4 regions of the Cellulosimicrobium protaetiae genome follow, and region 1 is predicted to be linked to each of the others. Evidence: riboswitches for the same ligand, from Rfam matches in the RefSeq annotation. Region 1 holds a riboswitch; each other region holds the start of a gene.
The links. Region 1 has a riboswitch for thiamine pyrophosphate ahead of thiD (bifunctional hydroxymethylpyrimidine kinase/phosphomethylpyrimidine kinase). Riboswitches for the same ligand answer to the same signal wherever they lie in the genome.
Positions count from the first base shown of each region.

Region 2: it holds a riboswitch for thiamine pyrophosphate, as region 1 does, so the genes downstream of both, FIC82_RS12385 (ECF transporter S component) here and thiD (bifunctional hydroxymethylpyrimidine kinase/phosphomethylpyrimidine kinase) in region 1, are expected to answer to the same signal.
Region 3: it holds a riboswitch for thiamine pyrophosphate, as region 1 does, so the genes downstream of both, thiO (glycine oxidase ThiO) here and thiD (bifunctional hydroxymethylpyrimidine kinase/phosphomethylpyrimidine kinase) in region 1, are expected to answer to the same signal.
Region 4: it holds a riboswitch for thiamine pyrophosphate, as region 1 does, so the genes downstream of both, FIC82_RS04575 (thiamine ABC transporter substrate-binding protein) here and thiD (bifunctional hydroxymethylpyrimidine kinase/phosphomethylpyrimidine kinase) in region 1, are expected to answer to the same signal.

Region 1 covers NZ_CP052757.1:3,073,874-3,077,420, forward strand. The annotation lists gene FIC82_RS13150 (DUF4862 family protein) at 1-940, shown strand, start outside; gene thiD (bifunctional hydroxymethylpyrimidine kinase/phosphomethylpyrimidine kinase) at 945-1,862, opposite strand; TPP riboswitch at 1,855-1,950, opposite strand; gene FIC82_RS13160 (SDR family oxidoreductase) at 2,063-2,950, opposite strand; gene pheT (phenylalanine--tRNA ligase subunit beta) at 2,947-3,547, opposite strand, start outside.
Region 2 covers NZ_CP052757.1:2,911,166-2,914,712, reverse strand. The annotation lists gene FIC82_RS12390 (ABC transporter ATP-binding protein) at 1-1,060, opposite strand, end outside; gene FIC82_RS12385 (ECF transporter S component) at 1,053-1,742, opposite strand; TPP riboswitch at 1,856-1,975, opposite strand; gene FIC82_RS12380 (hypothetical protein) at 2,062-2,502, shown strand; gene FIC82_RS12375 (Rv2578c family radical SAM protein) at 2,575-3,547, shown strand, end outside.
Region 3 covers NZ_CP052757.1:3,789,064-3,792,610, forward strand. The annotation lists gene FIC82_RS16295 (OmpA family protein) at 1-627, opposite strand, end outside; gene FIC82_RS16300 (GNAT family protein) at 624-1,277, opposite strand; gene thiE (thiamine phosphate synthase) at 1,438-2,130, opposite strand; TPP riboswitch at 2,182-2,261, shown strand; gene thiO (glycine oxidase ThiO) at 2,266-3,547, shown strand, end outside.
Region 4 covers NZ_CP052757.1:1,068,243-1,071,789, reverse strand. The annotation lists gene FIC82_RS04580 (ABC transporter permease) at 1-903, opposite strand, end outside; gene FIC82_RS04575 (thiamine ABC transporter substrate-binding protein) at 1,013-2,113, opposite strand; TPP riboswitch at 2,196-2,300, opposite strand; gene FIC82_RS04570 (ABC transporter ATP-binding protein) at 2,478-3,359, shown strand; gene FIC82_RS04565 (ABC transporter permease) at 3,356-3,547, shown strand, end outside.

The sequences.
Region 1 (3,547 bases):
CCTCGCGGGCGTCCCCGACCCCGGCGGCTGGTACGCCGCGCTCGACGCCGACGGGCTCGACGGGCTGGAGCACCCCGTCGACCCCGACGACGCGGGCGCGCTCGCCACCGTGGCCGCGGGGCTCCCCGGGCACTGGTCGCTGGTCCCCACCACGGTCGCCGCGACCGCGCGCCGCGCCACGACGGACCGGGCGTACGGGCTCGCGTCCGACGACGAGGCGGGCCGCCGCGCCGCGGTCGACGGCGTCGGCCGGGTCCTCGACGCCGTGGCGCGGCTGGCCGAGTCCGAGGGCCGCCGGCGCGTCGTCGCCGTCGAGCTCCAGTCGGCGCCCGGTCCCGGGCGGGGTTCCGGTGCCGCGCTCGCGCGCAGCCTCACCGAGCTCGCCGCCGTCGCGCCCGCGGGGCTCCCGCTCGTCGTGGAGCACTGCGACGCGCCGCGCCCGTGGGGCGTCGCGGAGAAGGGGTTCCTGCCGCTCGACGACGAGATCGCGGCGGTCGCGCGTGCGGCCCGGGACACGGGCCACCCCCTGCACGTCGGGCTCAACTGGGGCCGGTCCGCGATCGAGGGACGCAGCGCCGCGACGCCCGTCGAGCACGCGCGCGCAGCGGCGGCGTCCGGTCTCCTCGCGAGCGCGATGCTCTCGGGGGCGAGCGGGACGCCGGGCCGGTGGGGCGAGCCGTGGTCGGACGCGCACGTGCCCCCGCACGGCACGGACCCCGCGCTCCCCCGACCGGAGGACTCGATGCTCGGGCCGGCCGAGGTGCGCGAGTTCCTCGCCGCCGCCGGGCCCGTCCCGATCGTCGGCGCCAAGGTCACGGCGCGCCCGTCGGACGCCGCTCCGGCCGAGCGTCTCGCGGTCGCCCGCGCCACGCTCGCCGTGCTGCGGGACGCGCTCGAGGACGTCCTTCCCGCCTGGGCCGGAGCACGCGCCGAGGGCTGAGTGCTCAGCCGGGGGCGACGGGCGACACCGCGTGCAGGTGGTCGACCGGGCCCCGGCCCGTCCCGACCCGTAGCGCGGAGCCGGCGCGCAGGGCACCCGTGAGCCACGCCTTGGCGTCGCGCGCGGCCTCGGCCCAGCCCTCGCGCTGCGGACGGAGCGCCGCGAGCGCCGCGGAGAGCGAGCACCCCGTCCCGTGCGTGTGGAGTGTGTGCACGCGTGCGGCGTCGAACGTCGTGACCACGGGCGCCGCGTCCGGGGTCGTTCCCGGCGCGACGAGGGCGTCGGGCGACGTCGCGCCGGTGAGGTGACCGCCCTTGAGCAGCACGACGGTGTCGCTCGTCGTCGCGTACGACGTCGCCTGGTGCAGCGCGTCGTCCCACGTCGTGGCGACGTCCTGCCCGGCGAGGACGGCCAGCTCGGGCAGGTTCGGCGTCACGACGTCGGCCCGCGCCGCGAGGTCGCGCACGGCCTGCTCGGCGCCCGCGTCGAGCAGGCGGTGCCCCGACGTGGCGACCATGACGGGGTCGAGGACGACCCAGGGACGCGGGAGCCCGGAGTCGGTGCGCGCGGTCGCGAGCGCGTCGAGCCAGGCCCCGATCTCGCGGGCGTTCGCCTCGTCGGCGACCATGCCGATCTTCACGGCGTCGATCTCGACGTCGTCGGACACTGCGTCAAGCTGCTCGCGCAGGAACGCCGGTCCGGGGACGTGCACGGACCGCACCCCGTGCGTGTTCTGCGCGACGAGCGCGGTCGTCACGGCCATCCCGTAGGCGCCGTGCGCGGCGAACGACTTGAGGTCGGCCTGGATGCCCGCTCCCCCGGTCGGGTCGGTCCCCGCGATCGACAGGACGCGCGGCCGCGAGGGCCGACGGGGGCGGTCGCCCCGGGGGGCAGGAGCGTGCTGGGGCAGGGCGAGCGTCATCGCCGGACATCCCTTCGCTGGTACGAGCCAGAGCAGGTTCGACGGGTCTCCTCTCAGCCCCGGTCGTGGGGCACCCCGTGTCGGTGGCCATGCTAGTGGCTCGTCACGTGCCCGGACGCGCCGACGCCGCCGGTGCGGGTCGGGCGGCGTCGGGGCCGCGTGCGTGCGGGAGCAGCGTGCGGGAGCGGTGTCGCGCGCGGTCAGCGGCGCGGGAGCTCCCCCGGCATCGGGTCGTCCGCGCCCCAGCGCGTGACGCGCAGGCGCCGCGCGTCCGGGCCGGGCAGGACGTCACCCCGGTCCTTCGCCTCCGCGGCGGCCTCGCGCAGCGACTCGGGCGAGTCGTGCGTGACGCGCACGAACGCGCCCGAGAAGGCGTCGAGCTCGCCGCGCGCGATCGCGACGACCATCTCGACCGTACGGTCGACCGGGGTCCACTCGGTGCGGCCCTCGTGCATGACCATCGACGCCGTCATGTCGGTCTGGACGACCCCCGGCGAGACCTCGAAGGTGCGCAGGCCGCGCGCGAAGCCGGACCGGTGCAGGTTCGCGCCGAGCCGCAGGAGGGCGGTCTTGCTCGCGTTGTACGCGCTCGCGCCGTCCATGTCGTGCGAGCCCGCGCCGCTGTTGAGGTCGACGACGCGGCCCCCGCCGCGGGCGAGCATCCCCGGCACCACCGCGCGCGCGAGCAGGAACGGCCCGCGCACGTTGGTCTCGACGATCGCCCACCACTCGTCCGGGTCGGCCTCCCACAGCGGCACCTCGGCGTCGACACGACCCGCGTTGTTGACGAGCAGGTCGACGCTCCCGAGGTCGTCCTCGGCGTGCCGGACGGCGGCCGTGACCGCCGCGGCGTCCGTGACGTCCGCGGTCACGACGACGGCGCGCCCCGCGCCGCCGGTGAGCGCACCGATCTCGTCGGCCACGCCTGCGAGCCGGTTCGCGTCGCGCGCGAGGAGCGCGACGTCGAGGCCCGCCGCCGCGAGGCCGACGGCGATCGCGCGGCCGATGCCGCGCGACGCCCCGGTCACGAGCGCCGTCCGCGCGGGCGCGACGGTCCCCGCCGCGCCCACACCGAGGTTCGCGCTCACGCCCGCAGCTCCGCGCCGACGCGCTCGCGCGCGGCGGTCACCGCACCCTCGCGGACGCGCGCGACGTCGTCCGCGGTCAGCGTGCGGTCCGCGGCGCGCAGCCGCAGCGAGAACGCCAGCGACTTGCGCCCCGCCCCGACCTGCTCGCCGGTGAAGACGTCGAACAGCGCGACCTCCTCGACCAGGTCTCCCGCGCCGGCGACGATCGCGTCGCGGAGCGACTGCGCGGTCACGTCGGCGTCCACGACGAAGGCGAGGTCCTCCTTGGCCGCAGGGAAGCCCGAGACGGGCGTCGCCTGCACGGGCTCGTCCGACGAGCCGGCGACGAGCGCCGACAGGTCGACCTCGAACGCGACCGCGCGAGCGGGCAGGCCGAGGTTCTCGACCACCTTGGGGTGCAGCTCGCCCGCGTGCCCGACGACGGTCCCGTCGGCGAGCTCGAGGCGCGCGCAACGGCCCGGGTGGAACGGGGCGCGCCCGGTGTCGGCCACGACGCGCACGTCGGTGCCGACGCGCTCGGCGACCAGGCGGGCCGCGCCGAGCGCGTCCGTCCAGTCCGCCGCCCGGCCCACGCCCCACCAGCCCGCGCGCACGCGG
Region 2 (3,547 bases), 160 kb from region 1:
TCCCGCCGCGGTGGACGTGCAGGCCGCGTGCCCGGAGCGCGACCGGGCGCGACGTGCCGGTCGACGTGCCGGTCGACGTGCCGGTCGACGTGCCGGTCGACGTGCCGACCGACGTCTCGGCGGGTGGGCGGGTCGCGGATCTCTGCAGGGCGGTGGGGGACCGGACGAGGCCGACGAGCCACTCGTCGGTCTCCGAGGAGCCGAGCGGTCCCGGGGCACCCGCCTGCTCCAGCCGGACGTCGAGCGGCAGCCAGCACCCCAGGTCGGCGAGGTCGCGGGCGTGCTCACGCAGGACCCGGTCCGTGGGACCGTGCGCGACGACGCGTCCGTCGCGCCCCAGCACCAGCGTCGCCTCCGGCAGCGCTCCGAGGTCGTCGAGCCGGTGCTCGACGAGCACCACGGAGCGGTGCGGGGGCGAGACGGGGGCCCCGTCGCGGTCGCCGTCGGGGCCGGGACCGGGACCGCGGGCGAGCCCTGCCACGAGCGTCCCGACGTCGTGGGCGGACGCGGGGTCGAGGAGCGCGGTGGGCTCGTCGAGCACGACGAGCTCCGGGTCGGCGACGAGAGCGGCGGCGAGCGCCACGCGTTGCGCCTCGCCGCCGGACAGCGTGTGGGTCGCCCGGTCGTGCAGGTGCGCGGCGCCGACGGCGGCGAGCGCCACGTCCGCCCGCGCGTCCATGGTGCGCGGGTCGGCACCCCGGTTCTCGAGCGCGAACCGCAGCTCCTCGTCCACGCGGGCCAGGCAGAGCTGGTCGCCGGGGCGTTGCTGGACCAGCCCGACGCGTGCGGCGAGCACGGGCGGCGGCACCTCGCGCGGGTCGTCGCCGGCCACGCGGAGCGTGCCTGACACGGTGCCCGGCAGGGTGTGCGGGACGACGCCGACGAGGGCCCGCAGCAACGTCGACTTCCCGCACCCGGACGGGCCGAGGACGAGCAGGCTCGTGCCCGCGGGGACGTGGACGCGGACGTCGTCGAGCACGCGGGCCCCGTGGTGCCCGACGGTGACGGTCAGGGCGGCGGCCGTGACGGCGTCGGGCACGGGCGAGCTCGGCTCAGGCACGGCGGGCCGCGCCGATCGCGAAGGCGTCGAGCGCCCCGGTGCGGGCGAGCGCGTCGCCGAGGAGGCGGGCCGCGAGGCCGCACAGCACGACGCACGAGACGACCTGGATCCCGAGCCGGAGCATCGCGTAGTCCTGACCGAGCCAACCGAACCGGACGGCGTTGAACGCGAACGTGACCAGCGCCGCGCTCACGCCGGACGCGACGAACACCCACCAGCCGTAGCGCCGGTACCGCGTGAGCGCGAACGGCAGCTCGGCGCCGACGCCCTGGACCAGGCCGACGAGGAGCAGGAGCGGCCCGGCGGGGGACGCGAGGAAGACGACCTCGACGAGCGCGGCCAGGGTCTCGGTGAGGATGCCGACACCGGGCTTGCGGACGATGTACGTCGCGAGCGGGCCGACGACGATCCACGCGCCGGCGAGCACGTTCGACGCGAGGTCGGCGAGCGGTCCCATGGCGAGCTGGAGGGGGGCCCAGAGCTGGACGAACGCCCAGTAGACGAACCCGAACACGACGCCGAGGACGGCGATCAGCACCGTCTCGTGCAGGGTCAGCCCGCGGCGTCGTGAGGCGCGCGGGGACGTGCCCGCGCCGGGACCGGCGAGGCCGGGGGGCGCGGCAGGTGGCTCGGTGGTGCGGGGTTCCGTCGCCTGCTGCGGGGCGGTGCGGGGCTCGGTCATGCGGGTTCCCTCCGTCAGGGCCCCCGGGTCGACGGGTGCACGACGGCGCGCCCCCGCCTGGCCCCGCGCGGCCGGCCGGGCGCGCAGGGCGCGCTGGCACGAGCGCGCAGGGGACGGTGACGTCGGCCCTGCTCCCTTCGCTGGTACGAACCAGATCAGGTTCCACGGGTCTGCGGGTGGGACGGGTGTCCGGCCTGCACTCTCAGCGCTCGTGCGCTCCCCGGGGGCGTTCGGCCCGACCCTAGGGTCTCCCGCGCGCCAGGACAATCCCGGCGTCTCACCCATCGGGACGGCGTGCGCGGCATGAGAGCGTGTCGCCATGACGAGTGACAACGACCCCCTGGCCGTGGCAGAGCTGGACCGCCTCGCCGACGACGTCCGGACGGCACCGGCGGGAGACACGACGGCGCAGGTCGCCCTGTGGCGGCAGGTCACCCGCCTCGACACCTGGTTCTTCGTCGCGCGCGGCCCCGACGACCGGCCCCACCCGTACGCCGTGGCGGCCGAGCAGGGGCCGATGGTCTGCCTGTACAGCAGCGCGACCCGCGCGCACGAGGCCGCGGTCACGCTGGGTCTCGTCGTCGAGGGCGACCCCGCGTCTCTGCTGGTGGTGCCGATGCCGGCCGCGATCGACTACGTCGCGTCGCTCGGGGAGGCCGGCGTCGTGGCCGTGACGCTCGACTATCCCCGGATCGGGCACTACGTCCCGTTGGCGAACCTGAGCCTGCTCAAGGCGTGGGCCGCGCAGGACGTGCCGTGACGCCACGGGCCCGGCAGGCAGCTCGCCCGGGCGCACCTTGACACGCATTCGAACACCTGTTCGAATGCTGCCGTGCGGTGGGACGGACAGGCGATCGGCGCGGACGACGGCGCGCTCCCGGGGCTGGAGCGCGCCGGCCTCGTGCGCAGCGTGCGCACGCCCGAGTTCGCGGGCATCACGTTCCACGAGGTGACGGCCAAGAGCGCGCTGTCCAAGGTCCCGGCGATGTCGCGCATGCCCTTCCGCTGGACGGTCAACCCGTACCGCGGGTGCAGCCACGCCTGCTCCTACTGCCTCGCGCCCTCGACCCCGGTGCTGCTCGCCGACGGCACGCAGCGCCCGATCGGCGCGCTGCGCGTCGGCGACGAGATCGTGGGCACCGCGCCGCACGGGGCCTATCGTCGCTACGTGCGCACGCGCGTGCTCGACCGCTGGACCACCCGCAAGCGCGCCTATCGCGTGACCCTCGCGGACGGCACGCGCCTCGTCGCGAGCGGCGACCACCGGTTCCTCACCGAGCGGGGCTGGCGGCACGTCGTCGGGGGTCCGGGGCGGCGTGCCCACCTCGCGCTCGGGGACGTCCTCGTCGGCCCGGGCGCCGCGGCGCTCGCGGACGGCGGCGTCGCCCTCGAGGGCCGCGACGTGACCGGCGGCGACGCGCTGCGCGTCGACTCTCTCGAGGCCCTGGACGGGCCGGGGGAGGAGAGCGAGCTCGTCGACATCACGACGGGTACGCGCGACTTCGTCGCCGCGGGGGTCGTCAGTCACAACTGCTTCGCCCGGCCCACGCACCAGTACCTGGACCTCGACGCGGGCGAGGACTTCGACCGCGAGGTCGTGGTGAAGGTCAACGTCGACGAGGTGCTGCGCGCCGAGCTCGCGCGTCGCTCGTGGGGCCGCGAGCCGGTCGCGCTCGGGACCAACACCGACCCGTACCAGCGGGCCGAGGGCCGTTACCGCCTCATGCCGGGCATCATCGACGCGCTCGCGGGCTCGGGCACGCCGCTGTCGGTCCTCACCAAGGGCACGCTCCTGCGCCGCGATC
Region 3 (3,547 bases), 720 kb from region 1:
GATGTTCTCCGCCACCGGCTCCCGGCTGCCGTGCCCGCCGACCGTGAGGGTGAGGTCGGGCCGCTCGGCGCGCAGGACGGCCGCCACGGACTCGGCGCGCGCGACGGACAGCTCGTCGTTGCGCGCGTCGGTCCCCATCGAGTCGGTGTGCCCGTCGACGGCGACCGCGGCCCCCTGCGGGATCTGGTCCACGAGCTCGGCGAGCGCCGCTGCCGCCGCCGGGGTCAGCGCCGACTCGTCGAACGGGAACAGGAGGTCGGAGGTGAGCACGACGACCGTCTCGCCGGCGTCCTCGCGCGTCGTCTCCAGGCGCGTGGTCGCGTCCTCGACGTCGAGCGGGAACGTCGAGTCGTCGACGTTCAGCGGGTGGACGGCGTCCTCGCGCATCGCGTCCGTGATCGCCCCGGGAGGCGTCGCGTCGAGGATCGCCTCGCGCTCCGCCGCGAGCTCCTGCTCGACCTCGGCGACGAGCTCGTCGTGACGATCGGAGCCGTCGTCGGACGCTGCCGCGGGGAGCGTCGGGCCGAGCGGCGCGGCGACGAGCACGGCCCCGAGGAAGGTCGCGGCCGCCGTGCGGACCGCACGCACGCGCGGCGAGCGGCCGGCGGTCCGCGCGGAGCTCGTCACTCGGCACCGTCGAGGTACGTGATCTCCGCGGCCGTGAAGACCGGCAGCCCCTGGCCGGGCAGGACGTCGATCGTCGCGGGCGATCCCTCGGGGGCGGGGAGCTGGGCGAACGCCTCGATCGTCGCGTGGTTGACGAACCCGTCGAACGGGTACCGCGGCGAGCCGACGATGTGATAGCTGCACTGCTGCGGGTCCGGTGAGCCACCCTTCCACGAGCCCTCCGTGCAGAACGGACGGTACTGCACGAGCCCGACGGGGTCGGTCGCGGTGAGGACCCAGTCGATGCCGAGGTCCAGGTGGCTCGCCGACGCGTCGTCCGGCTGGTCGTCGCTGTCCCAGCGGAGCGCCCACCGCACCGTGAGGATCTCGTCCTGGACCTCGACGGAGCGCAGCGTCGTCGTGAGCTCTCCCCCGAGCTCACTGCTCGGGGCGTCGACGGTCTGCTCGGCCATGACGGAGTCGGCGACGCGCGCCGCGCCACCCGCGGCGGCCTCGTCGACGCCGGCCTCCGCGCCACCCTCGTCGGCCTGCGCCGAGCTCGCCGCGGGCGGGTCGGCGTCCTCCGGGGATCCGCCGAGCAGCCCGCAGCCTGACAGCGCGAGCGTGGCGATGACGGCCAGGGCGGTGAGCGACGAGCGTGCGCGGTTCATGATCCCCCGAGTCGGACGGTCCACCGCCACCCGACTGCCGGGCGGCGACCCGCCGTCGACCCTGCCATACCGGGCACACCCGCGTAACCCTCCTGCGGCGGGCAGAAGTACCCATACCGAGACGTTCTCCGCCGCGTCGAGGCGCGGCGGAGCGCCCGCGTCAGACGGTGCCGAGCCGGGCGCGCAGGTCCCGCGCCGCACGCTCGGGGTCGGACGCCTGCGTGATCGCCCGCACGACGACGACGCGCGTCGCGCCGGCGTCGAGCACCGCACCGAGCCGCTCGGCATCGATCCCTCCGATCGCGAACCAGGGGGTCGTCGGGCGCGTCGCGGCGACGTCGCGCAGCAGGTCGAGCCCGACGGCGGCGCGTCCCGGCTTCGTGGGCGTCGCCCACAGCGGCCCGACGCAGAAGTAGTCGACGTCCGGGTCGGCCTCGGCCACGGCGGCCTGGTCGGCCGAGTGGGTGGACCGGCCGAGCACCGGCGCCGGGCCGAGCAGGGAGCGCACCGCGGGCACGGGGAGGTCGCCCTGGCCCATGTGGACGACGGGCGCGCCGGCGAGGCGCGCGACGTCGGCCCGGTCGTTGACCGCCCAGAGCGCGCCGTGCTCCGCCGCCACCCGGGCGACGAGATCCTGCAGCTCGAGCTCGCGCGCGACGTCGAGCGACTTGTCGCGGAGCTGGACGACGTCGACGCCCCCCGCGAGCGCGGCGTGGAGGAAGTCCTCGAGGTCGCCGCGCTCCTCGCGCGCGTCGGTGCAGAGGTACAGGCGCGCATCGGCGAGGCGGGTGCGCGCGTCGTCCGGAGCCGGCACGACGGGGGTAGCGGGCGTGGCGAAGGTCTCGGTGCTCACCCGCCGGAGCCTAGCCGCGCCCGCTCCCGCACGCGGGTAGTGTGGCCGACAGCACGGGAGCCCCGCACGGGGCTGAGAGGGCGTCGGAGCCGACCGTCGAACCTGATCTGGGTCATGCCAGCGAAGGGAGCGCGCATGCACACCCCTGTCCGTCCCGGACCCCGCACGTCCGGGGCCGGTGCGCCCGTGCCCGACGGCGCACGCGACGTCGTCGTCGTGGGCGGCGGCATCGTGGGGCTCGCCGTCGCGTGGCGCGCGGCGCGCGCCGGGCTGACCGTCACGGTGCTGGACCCGGCGCCGGGCGACGGGGCCACGCACGCCGCCGCGGGCATGCTCGCCCCGGTCACGGAGGCGGACTTCGGCGAGGACGCCGCGCTGCGCCTGCACCTCGCCGCCGCAGCGACCTGGCCCGGGTTCGCCGCGGACCTGCACGCCGCGACGGGGGCCGACGTCGGGCTGCGCACCGCGGGCACCCTCACGCTCGCGTACGACGCCGACGACCTCGCCCTGCTGCGCCGCGTCCTCGCCCTGCACGCCGCGCACGGCCTCGCGTCGCACGAGCTCACCGTCGCCGACGCGCGTCGGCGCGAGCCGTACCTCGGCCCGCGGGTCGCGGGCGCGGCCTGGGCGCCCGCGGACCACGCGGTCGACCCGCGCGCGGCGCACGCCGCGCTGCTCGGCGCGCTCGACGCCGTCCCCGGTGCGAAGCCGGGCACGCTCGCGGGCGCGGACGGAGGTTCGGTCGTGCACGCCGCCGTCGTGCGTGCGTCGGCGACGCGGCTCGCGCTCGACCCGGCCGGGCGGGTCGTCGGGGTGCACGACGACGCGGGCCGGCTCCACCGGGCGGGCGCGGTCGTCGTCGCCGCGGGCTGGGAGTCCGGCGCGCTGCTCGCGGACGTGCCGGGCGCCGTCGTGCCCACCCGACCGGTGAAGGGCCAGACGCTGCGCCTCGACGCCGGTCCGGACCTCGCGCTGGAGCACGTGGTGCGCGGCGTCGTGCAGGGGCGACCGGTGTACGTCGTGCCGCGCGACCCGGTCCCGGAGGGGCAGGGTCACGGCTGCGCGGGGCACCGGGAGGTCGTCGTGGGCGCGACGTCCGAGGAGAACCCCGACGACCGCCGCGCGACCGCGGGCGGGGTGTTCGCGCTGCTGCGCGACGCACGCGCACTCCTGCCCGGCATCGACGAGGCCGCGCTCGTCGACGTCACGCCCCGGGCGCGCCCCGCGACGCCGGACAACCTGCCGCTCGTCGGCCCCACGGACGTCCCCGGGCTGCACCTCGCGACCGGCCACGGCCGCAACGGCATCCTGCTCGCGCCGCTCACCGCCGCCGCTGTCGTCGCCGGCCTCACCGGCGCCGCGCTCCCCACCGACGCCGCGACCGCCCTCGCCCCGACCCGCCCCGACCGCTTCGCCG
Region 4 (3,547 bases), 2.0 Mb from region 1:
CGCGAGGTCGCCGGTCGGGCGGCCGTCGCGCCACAGGCGCAGCGGGTGGGCCGACGAGGCCGACGACGAGAGGTTCAGCGCGCGCTCGCGCTTGGCCCGCGTGCGGTTCGCGACCATGAGGGCCGCGGCCACGACGACGAGCTGGACCACCGACAGCACGGCGGCGGTGCGCAGGTCGAGGAACTGGGTGGTCTGGATCCAGATCTCCGTCTCGATCGTCCCGTAGCGGATGCCGCCCAGGACGAGGACGACGCCGAACGCCGTCGCGCAGAAGAGGAAGACGATCGACGCGGCGCTCGCTATCGCCGGCGTCAGCGCGGGGAGCGTGACGGTGCGGAACGCGCGCCACGGCGTCGCGCCCAGCGCCCGCGCGGCCTGCTCGGCGCGGGGGTCGAGGTGCTCCCACAGCCCGCCGACCGTACGCACCACCACGGAGTAGTTGAAGAACACGAGCGCGACGACGATCGCCGCGAACGTCTCGTCGAGCCTCAGGAACCCGAGCGGGCCGCCCTGCACGAGCAGCGACCGGAAGGCGACGCCGACGACGACGGTCGGGAGCACGAACGGCACCGTGACGAGCGCGCGCACGACCCGCCGCCCGGGGAACCGGCACCGGTACAGCACGTACGCACCGGGCACGCCGAGCAGCACGGAGAACGCCGTGCCGAGCACGGCCTGCCACAGCGTGAGCCCGAGGATGCGCCACGTCCGCGGCTGGGAGAAGACCTCCGCGAACCCGGACAGGTCCAGGCCGCCGTCGTCCCCGACGAACCCGCGCGCCACGAGCGTGACCACCGGCCACGCGAAGAACACCCCGAGGAACACCAGCGGCACCGCCGCCGCCAGCCCCCAGGCCGCCCCGCGCCCGAGGCGACCCCGCCAGGGTGCCCGCGCCCTCACCACGGTTCTCCCTCGGCCGACCACGGTTCTACCTCGCGGGACCAGGGCTCTACCTCGCGTGACCACGGTTCTATCTCGCGAGGTAGAACCGTGGTCACGCGTGGACCGGGCGTCAGTCGACGACCGTCGCCGTCCATGCCTTGATCCACTCGTCGCGGTGCGCCGAGATGTCGGCGGGCGCGACCTCGAAGGGCTCGTCGGCGAGCGGCGCGAACTCGGCCCAGCCGTCGGGGAGCGCGACGGAGTCGTCGGCGGGGTACATGTACATCTGGCCGGGCACGTCGGCCTGGAACGCCTCGCTCACGAGGAAGTCGACGAGCTGCTGCGCGCCCTCGGGGTTCTTCGCGTTCGCGAGCACGCCCGCGTACTCGACCTGGCGGAAGCACGTGTCGAGCAGAGCCCCGGTCGTGGACGCGGAGCCGTCCTCGGTGAGCGTGAACGCGGGCGACGTCGAGTACGACAGCACGAGCGGGCGCGGCCCCGCGCCCTCGGAGCCGGAGAAGTCGACGTAGTAGGCGTCAGACCAGCCGTCGACGACCTTCACGCCGTTGGCGCGCAGGTCGGCCCAGTAGTCCTCCCAGCCGTCCTCGCCGAACGCCCCGACGGTCGCGAGGAGGAACGCGAGACCCGGCGACGAGGTCGCGGGGTTGGTCACGACGAGGAGGTCCTCGTACTCCGGCTTCGCGAGGTCCTCGAGCGAGACGGGCTCCGGGATCCCGGCGTCGGCGAACCACGCGTGGTCGACGTTGACGCAGACGTCGCCGAGGTCGACCGCCGTGAGCTCGTCGCCGTCGCCGACGGCGTACGAGGCCGCCGAGTCGGACAGGCCCTCCGGCACGTAGGGCGCGAGCACGCCCTCGTCGATCGCGCGGGACGCGAACGTGTTGTCGATCCCGAACACGACGTCGCCCAGCGGCGAGTCCTTCGTGAGGATCAGCTGGTTGACGAGCGCGCCGCCGTCGCCGGGCGCGACCTGCTCGACGGTGAGCCCGCTCTCCTCCTCGAACGCCGCGAGGACCTCGTCGCTCACGGCGAAGGAGTCGTGCGTCACGAGGGTGACGGTGTCGCCGGTGCCCGACGCGTCGTCGCCCCCCGAGCCTGACGTCGCGTCGTCGCCGCCGCTGCACGCGGCGAGCGCGAGGAGGGCGAGGGTCGTCCCCGCGCCGGTGACGAGGGACCGGGCCCGGCGGGTGCGGGCGGTCGTGCGTTGCATGTGTCCTCCCAGGACGTTCAGGAGGGGTCCACCGGCCCGCGCGACCGACGCTGCGACGAGCGCGGACGACCGCACGAGCAGGTGATCGAGATTCCCGACTTCCTCCACCGGTGCTAACCGGGTCAGGTTCGAGGGTCTGCGGTGGTCCGCACTCTCAGCTCCTCCAGGAGCTCCCCTGTCGTTCACGTCGAGCCTACACCGGGCCGCCCCTCGGGAATCCCCCTGAGAGAACCCTGAGAGCGGCCCTGCGGCGACCAGGGAAGGGTCCGGGCCGGTCCCCGATGCCCGGGGGTACGCCCCCGCGGGAGGGTCGTGACGACCGGACCGGGAGCCCCGGCCGACGACCGCAGGAGGGGAAGGACCGATGAGCAGCAGACCTGGGACGACGGGTGCGACGACGACCGTCGCCGCGTCCGCAGAGCACGCCACGGGGGCCGCAGGAGCCTCCGGAACCACGCCGGAGCGTCCCGTGATCGCCACCGCGCGCGGCCTCGTCAAGACCTACGGGCGCGGCGAGGCGACGGTCCGCGCGCTCGACGGCGTGGACGTCGACCTCGAGCGGGGGCGTCTGACCGCGATCATGGGCCCCTCGGGGTCGGGAAAGTCGACCCTCATGCACTGCCTCGCCGGACTGGACTCCCCCACGGTGGGGACCGTCGTCGTCGACGGCGAGACGGTCTCCGCGATGAGCGAGCGGCGCCTGACGCGGCTGCGCCGCACGCGCATCGGGTTCGTGTTCCAGTCGTTCAACCTGGTCCCGACGCTCACGGCGGAGGAGAACATCGTGCTCCCGCTCGCCGTCGCGCGCCGGCCCGTGGACCGCGAGTGGTTCGACCGCGTGGTCGACGCCGTGGGGCTGCGCCCGCGCCTCGGGCACCGCCCGGCGGAGCTCTCGGGCGGGCAGCAGCAGCGCGTCGCGTGCGCGCGGGCGCTCGTGTCCCGCCCGGCCGTCGTGTTCGCGGACGAGCCGACGGGCAACCTCGACTCGCGCGCCGCCGCGGAGGTGCTCGGCTTCCTGCGCTCCTCGGTGGACGACCTCGGCCAGTCCGTCGCCATGGTCACGCACGACCCGACGGCGGCGTCGTACGCGCACCGCGTCCTGTTCCTCGCGGACGGCCGCCTGGTGACCGAGCTGCGCGACCCGACCCCGCAGGCCGTCCTCGACACGCTCGGGGCCCTCACGCCGGCGGCATCCGCGGGCGCGCACCCCGCCGACCCGGCGCACGAACCGGCGGGCGTCCGATGATGGGCCGGATCGCGCTGCGCGGCGTGCGCGCGCACGGCGCGCAGCTCGTGCTGTCCGTGCTCGCGGTGACGATCGGCGTCGCGTTCGTCACCGGCACGTTCGCGCTGCGCGCCATGCTGGAGTCGACGTTCGACGGCATCGTCGCGTCGTCGATCCAGGCCGACGCGTACGTGCGCGGCGCCGCCGCC